Regions from separate parts of the Streptomyces sp. NPDC048417 genome, predicted to be linked through region 1. Evidence: riboswitches for the same ligand, from Rfam matches in the RefSeq annotation. Region 1 holds a riboswitch; each other region holds the start of a gene.

What was found. A riboswitch is a leader RNA that binds a small molecule or an ion and turns the genes downstream of it on or off. The one in region 1 is predicted to bind cyclic di-AMP.
Region 2: linked by a shared signal. The riboswitch ahead of AB0D59_RS26460 (transglycosylase family protein) and the one ahead of AB0D59_RS09690 (NlpC/P60 family protein) in region 1 are both predicted to bind cyclic di-AMP.
Region 3: linked by a shared signal. The riboswitch ahead of AB0D59_RS13750 (transglycosylase SLT domain-containing protein) and the one ahead of AB0D59_RS09690 (NlpC/P60 family protein) in region 1 are both predicted to bind cyclic di-AMP.

The regions. Positions count from the first base shown of each region.
Region 1 is NZ_JBEZKI010000005.1:128,503-130,761, reverse strand. Features, by position in the region: gene pcrA (DNA helicase PcrA) at 1-627, opposite strand, end outside; cyclic di-AMP (ydaO/yuaA leader) riboswitch at 951-1,124, shown strand; gene AB0D59_RS09690 (NlpC/P60 family protein) at 1,133-2,259, shown strand, end outside.
Region 2 is NZ_JBEZKI010000017.1:109,575-111,833, reverse strand. Features, by position in the region: gene AB0D59_RS26465 (transglycosylase family protein) at 1-697, shown strand, start outside; cyclic di-AMP (ydaO/yuaA leader) riboswitch at 891-1,062, shown strand; gene AB0D59_RS26460 (transglycosylase family protein) at 1,066-1,752, shown strand; gene eno (phosphopyruvate hydratase) at 2,160-2,259, shown strand, end outside.
Region 3 is NZ_JBEZKI010000007.1:233,384-235,642, forward strand. Features, by position in the region: gene AB0D59_RS13745 (HAD family hydrolase) at 1-708, shown strand, start outside; gene AB0D59_RS13750 (transglycosylase SLT domain-containing protein) at 718-1,206, opposite strand; cyclic di-AMP (ydaO/yuaA leader) riboswitch at 1,212-1,407, opposite strand.

The sequences.
Region 1 (2,259 bases):
GACCTGGGCGCTGAAGGACTTCGGCGGGAAGCGCTTGGGGTCGAGGTCCAGGTCCCGGCAGACCAGGGCCATCAGGCGCTTGGAGTCGGCGGCGTCGTAGATCGAGAAGGAGGAGGTGAAGCCGAGCTTCTTGCTCTCCCTGCGCAGGATCCGCACACACGCGCTGTGGAAGGTCATCACCCACATCGCGTTCGCGCGCGGGCCGACGAGGTGCTCGACGCGCTCCTTCATCTCGCCCGCGGCCTTGTTGGTGAAGGTGATCGCGAGGATCTGCCCCGGGTGCACCTGGCGCGCGCCGAGCAGGTGGGCGATGCGGTGGGTGAGCACGCGCGTCTTGCCGGAACCGGCGCCGGCCACGATCAGCAGCGGGGAGCCGGCGTGCACGACGGCCGCGCGCTGGTTCTCGTTCAGCCCCTCCAGGAGCGCGGCCGGGTCCAGGGCCGGGCGGGCGGCGCCGTCGCGGTAGTAGGCGTCCCGGTCCGGGGGCGCGTCGAACTGCCCGCCGAACAGATCGTCCGGAACCGGTTCCGGTACGTGCTCGTCCTCGGGCGGCGGCGGGGGTTCCTCCTCGTGGCCGCGCGGGGGCTGGAGGCTCGCCAGGAAGCTGTCGTCAAAGAGGCTGCTCATCGCTCTCCGAGTCTAGGGCGCCCCACTGACAACCGGCCCCCACCCCGGAAAGTCACCCCGGTCACCCGCCAGAATCGGCCCCTCACGGTCAGCGATCACACGCCGTGAGCACGGGTGTGCCCGTCAGCCGAGAGCGCGGACCGCTCGACCGCACCGGACAAGTAGCCCCATACCATCCCCGATCAACCGATCCTATCGAGCCGCAACACGAAGGTCACGAAAATGTATCGGGCATATCGCACATCAAACTTCACACAGAGCACACGAGTTGGCTAGCGTGCCGAGCAGGCCGTACGACCTCCACCGGCGAACGTCGCCGGGCCGCACGGCCTCCGCCGAATCCAGGGTGCCGCCGCGCATCCGGAACCGGGGACCCACACCGACACTTGGGGTGAATCGGTCCCGACCTCCCAGCGGGGAACGGACCATAGGGCAACCCTTCCGAACCACCCGCCCGAACCCGACAGCTAACTCGGTAGGCGGAGCACGGAAGGAGTCGCCCCCGTTGGCGTCGCACCGCAAGTCACGTCCGTCCGCAACGCGCGTAGCAGGCATACGCACCCCCGCCCTGGCCACCGCCGCCCTCACCTCCGTGGCGCTGCTCTCCCAGACGGCCAACGCCGCGCCCTCCGAGGACGGCAAGCCCAGCCTGGAGGAGGTCGAGAAGAAGGTCGACGCCCTCTACCGGCAGGCCGAGTCGGCGACCGAGAAGTACAACGCGGCCAAGGAGAAGACCGGCAAGCAGCGCAAGCAGGTCGACACCCTGCTCGACGACGTCGCCGAGCGCACGGACCGGCTCAACAAGGCGCGTGAGGAACTGGGGTCGTTCGCCGCGGCCCAGTACCGGACCGGGGCCAGTGCGCCCGACACGGCGACCTTCCTGCTCGCGGACAGTCCTCAGGACTACTTCGACCAGACGCAACTGATGAACCGGCTGACCTCGCGCCAGAAGGACGCGGTCGACGACTACACCACGCAGCAGTCCGCGACCATGGTGAAGCGGCAGGCGGCAGCCGAGAGCCTGGAGACGCTCACCGAGACCCAGGACGACCTCAAGACCGCCAAGACCACCGTCCAGACGAAGCTGGCCTCCGCGCGGGAGCTGCTGTCGCAGCTGACGGCCCAGGAGAAGGCGCGGCTGGCGGAGATCGAGCAGAAGCAGCAGGCGGAAGCGGCACGCAAGGCGGCGGAGCTCGCGAAGCAGCAGGCGGCGGCCGCGAAGCAGGAGGCGTCGTCTTCGTCGACGTCGACCTCCGGCGGCTCCTCCTCGTCGTCCTCCTCCGACTCCTCCTACGGGACGAAGGCCGCCAAGGCGATCGCCTTCGCCCGCGCGCAGGTCGGCAAGCCGTACGTCTGGGGGGCCACCGGCCCCGGCTCCTACGACTGCTCCGGCCTCTCCCAGGCCGCCTGGAAGGCCGCGGGCGTCTCCCTGCCGCGCACCACCTACGACCAGGTGAACGCCGGCACCACCGTCTCCCTGGCCGACGCCCAGCCCGGCGACCTGGTCTTCTTCTACGACGATGTCAGCCACGTCGGCATCTACATCGGCAACGGCATGATGATCCACGCCCCAAAGCCCGGCGCGTACGTCCGGGAGGAGTCGATCTACTACGGGGGCGAGTCGATCATCCA
Region 2 (2,259 bases), on a different contig from region 1:
CCTCGCCGACCAGGGCACCAAGCCCTGGCGGACCTGCGCCCTGCTCGCCGGACTCTCCTCGGACGACGCCTCGGTGAACGTCGACACGGGCCTCGGCGGATCGGACGACACGTCCGGCTCCTCCGACTCGTCCTCCGGGCTGTCGGATTCATCCTCTTCATCTGGTTCATCGGATTCATCCGGTTCACTGGATTCCGGCTCGTCCGACTCCTCGTCGGGCGCCACGGACTCCGCCACCCCGTCCCCGAGCGCGAGCGACGACTCCGGTACGGGCACCCCCACCGACTCCGCCAAGGCGGACAAGTCGGGATCTAAGGGCTCCAACGCCTCGAAGGCGAGCAAGAACCCCGTGGTGTCCGAAGCCGATGACTCGGACAATTCGTGGCAGACGGGCAGCTCTTGGGATCTGGTCGACACGGGGGCCGTCGATGGCGGCGGTAAGCACCGCGGCGGCTCGGCGGACGAAAGCGTGACAAACGGTCAAAGTGCGACTTCTTCCGGCCGTCACGCCTCCCGGGACGCCGACACCTACACCGTCCGGGACGGCGACACCCTCGCCTCCATCGCCGACTCCCTTGGCCTCGACGGCGGATGGCGCGCGCTCTATGCCGCCAACAAGGCGGACATCGGCTCCGACCCGAACGACATCGCCCCCGGTCAGGCCCTGAAACTCAGCAGCGAAACGGACGAAAAGTAGCGGGAGTTGGGCCCTCGGACCGCCCTACTTAGAAGTTAAATGTCCGTTTTGGTGAAAGTGTGGGATGAGTCTCAGAAGCCCTGATCATCTTTGAAATTCACCTGATCGCCTGTTTACGGTCAAGGCCGCTCGTCACCACGAGCCCCGGCCGTCGCAACGCCGAGTCCTGCCAGCGGCTGCCCGGGAACAGTCGTCGCGTCAAGCGCCGTAGGCAGGAGCGGGGGACCCAAGGTAAGTGCCGGGACCGGTAGTTGAGGCTGCCGTGTCCGGCTCGGGGTGAAGCCGCGCACCGTGAGGTGTGCGGCCGGGCAACTCAACCGGCCCGAACCCGACAGCTCACCTCGCAGGCGTCGGTGAGGGGATCCGTCATGCTGTTTTCCGGCAAGGGCAAGCACCGTCGTCCGTCCAAGGCCACCCGCGTCGCCGCGCTCGCCGGTGTCACCGGTGTCGCCATCGCCGCACCGCTGATGGCTTCCGGCAGCGCCTCCGCCGCCACCGCCTCCGAGTGGGACACCGTCGCCCAGTGCGAGTCCGGCGGCAACTGGGCCATCAACACCGGCAACGGCTACTACGGCGGTCTGCAGTTCTCCGCCTCCACCTGGGCCGCGTACGGCGGTACCCAGTACGCCGCGCAGGCCAACCAGGCCGGCAAGGCGCAGCAGATCGAGATCGCCGAGAAGGTCCTCGCCGCGCAGGGCAAGGGTGCCTGGCCGGTCTGCGGCACGGGCCTGTCCGGCGCCGCCTACACCGGCAGCGGCTCCTCCAACTCCTCCAGCTCCTCTTCGAGCAGCGCCACCAGCAGCCGTACGACCGACACCCAGGCCGCCTCCCGCTCCGCCGAGCGTCCGGCCGCCAAGAAGACCGTCACCACTCCGACCGGCAAGAAGGTCAAGAAGGGCGACGGCGAGTACAAGGTCGTCAAGGGCGACACGCTCAGCTCGATCGCCGAGAAGCACAAGGTCAAGGGCGGCTGGCAGGCGCTGTTCAAGCTGAACAAGGACATCGTCGACGACGCCGACTTCATCTACCCGGGCCAGCAGCTGCACCTGAAGTAGGACGACGGGCCGCTCCCGAAGCCTTACGAAGTAATACGCGGCGCCCAGCTGGACCACAGCGCCCACACAACCGTGGTCCTCATAGTGAGGACCATGTGAGGGCCACCCCCGTCCCCCACGGGCCCCCGCTCCGGTGCGTTCTCCCCCGTACGCACCGGGGCGGGGTTTCTCCTTGCGGTCCTCCCGCGGCCCTCCCGCGGTCTTCTTCTTGACCCGCTCTTCTTCCGTTCTTCATCGGGCCCCCCTTTGTTCCGTGCGTGAACAATGAGTACCGTCTGTGTGTCCAAGGGTCGGTCGGTCGTGCCGGTCGACGGCCCCGGGACGGTTAGGCTCTAGTCGCAAGGCTGAGCAAGGGCCGACAAGGCCCGCGTGCGCCCGCACAACCAGCGTCACATCCCAAGAAGGAGATGCTCGTGCCGTCCATCGACGTCGTCGTAGCCCGGGAAATCCTGGACTCCCGAGGCAACCCCACGGTCGAGGTCGAGGTCGGCCTCGACGACGGCAGCA
Region 3 (2,259 bases), on a different contig from region 1:
GCGCGGGCCGGCCGGGCGGGTGCCCGGCATCTCGTGGTGACCGGCCGTCCCGCGCCGAGAGTGCGCCCCCTCCTGGACGACCTCGGCTGCACGGGTCTCGCGGTCTGCGGCCAGGGCGCGCAGGTGTACGACGCCGGCGCTGACCGGCTGCTGTGGTCGGTCACCCTGGACCGGGAACTGGCGGAGACCGCCCTCGGCAAGATCGAGGCCGAGGTCGGGCAGGTGTACGCGGCGGTCGACCAGGACGGCGTGGACGGGCTCACGCTCATCGAGCCGGGCTATCTGATGCCCCACCCCACGCTGCCCGCGCTGCGCGTCGACCGGCGCGACGACCTGTGGTGCGCGCCCATCAGCAAGGTGCTGCTGCGCCACCACACCCTGTCCGACGACGAACTGGCGGCGACCGCGCGCGCGGTGGTGGGATCGCTGGCGACGGTCACCATGTCGGGGCCGGGAACCGTCGAGCTCCAGCCGTGCGGGGTGACCAAGGCGACCGGGCTGGCGCTGGCCGCCGACCATCTGGGGCTGAGCCCCGAACAGGCCGTCGCCTTCGGGGACATGCCCAACGACATCCCCATGTTCGACTGGGCGTCCTACGGGGTGGCCATGGCCAACGCCCATCTCGAACTCAAGGCGGTGGCCGACGAGATCACTTTGTCGAACGAGGACGACGGCATCGCCGTCGTCCTCGAAAGACTCTTCGGCTGACGGCGCCGGTCAGTACGCGCCGTGCACGTTGTCCATCGAGCCGTACCGCGCGGCGGCGTAGTTGCAGGCGGCGGTGATGTTCGCGACCGGGTCGTAGATGTCGAACGACGTGCCGTCCACGTGGTAGGTCTTGAACGTCGGGTCGATCACCTGGAGCAGACCCTTGGAGGGGATGCCGGCGGCCGCGTTGGAGTCCCAGAGGTTGATGGCCTGCGGGTTGCCGGAGGACTCACGCATCACGTTGCGGTAGATGCCGTTGTAGGAACCCGGGATGTTCTTCTCGGCCATGATCGCGAGCGACTCGCGGATCCAGCCGTCGAGGTTGTTCGGGTACCCGGCAAGCGTCGTGGAAGCCGTCGAGGTGGTGGAAGTGGCGGCGGAGGCGGCGGTCGCCCCGATGAGCGGCAGGGCGAGAACGGCGGCGCCGCTACCGACGACGGCGAGCTTGCGGACGATGCGGTTACGGCGGGGACGGCGGTGCTGGGCGGCAGCAGACATGTCGTGGTTCCTCTCCGTCGCCTGCGGGGTGAGCTGTCGGGTTCGGGCCCGGGGAGTGCCCGGCCGCTCCGCCCTGAGGCGAGGCGACTTCACCCCTAGCCGTTCCGGTACGACGTCCGTCGGTGACATCGGTCGCCCGGTCCGGCGACTTACCTGGTTTCCCCGCTCCTGCCGTGCGAATGGACTCGTCGATGGGTCACGACGGGCGGCGGCAGGATTCGGCGTCCGCCCGGCGAGCGGGAACGTATGCGAGAGCACATGTCCGGAACAAGTACCTGATTCACACAACACGCCGATTGACCTTGATCTGAGTCGTATAGGCCGCTTGATCCTTTGCGGCTGCCAATCCTCAACTCGCCCACAGGGAAAGGTGAGGAAGGGTCGCCTTACCGCCTTTGTGGCACTCCGGGCCACGTGACCTACTTCACGAAACGGCAATTAAGGCGAATCGGACAAGAGGGATTCGCGGAATCCGTTTTTCCCGGCATCAGCGGAAAAGTGCCTCGCAGTCATTCGTGCGGATTGCAGTGATTGGGGTGGAAGAAGTGGCCCGCGTCACAGGCAATTCGGGAGATTGTCCGAATTGCCTTGTTCGGTGGAATTCCGGCTCGATGGGCCGAACCGGTGGGGTCCGGTCGGGTGTGGCTCGGCAGCGGGTTCTGTGCAGCCGGTTCATCCGGTCGTGTGGCCTCTCCGGCGCGCCCTCGTGAACTCCGTGCGGCCCGGGTACGCGCGCGTGCCGCTGATCGTGCGCGGTGGGGAGGTTGACGCCCGGAGGCTTCGTCCGCCCGGGCGTCTCGAAGGCCGTCGGGCGACCCAAGGGCTTGGAATCCGCCGGGAGTTCACCTGTGACGGGCGTACGTGATTCCGCTCACGTCGGAGCAGGGGGTGGCGGGCTCACCGACCCGGCGGCGGGCGGCGCGGCCGTCCACGCGCGTGTGTCCACCGTGAGGGCGGAACCTCCGCCGCACCGCGCGTCGTTGTCATAGTGGCCGTCCGTGGAGGGCCACGGCGACCGCCTTGAGCGGCTCGGGTGCGAGGGCCGCCGTCCGG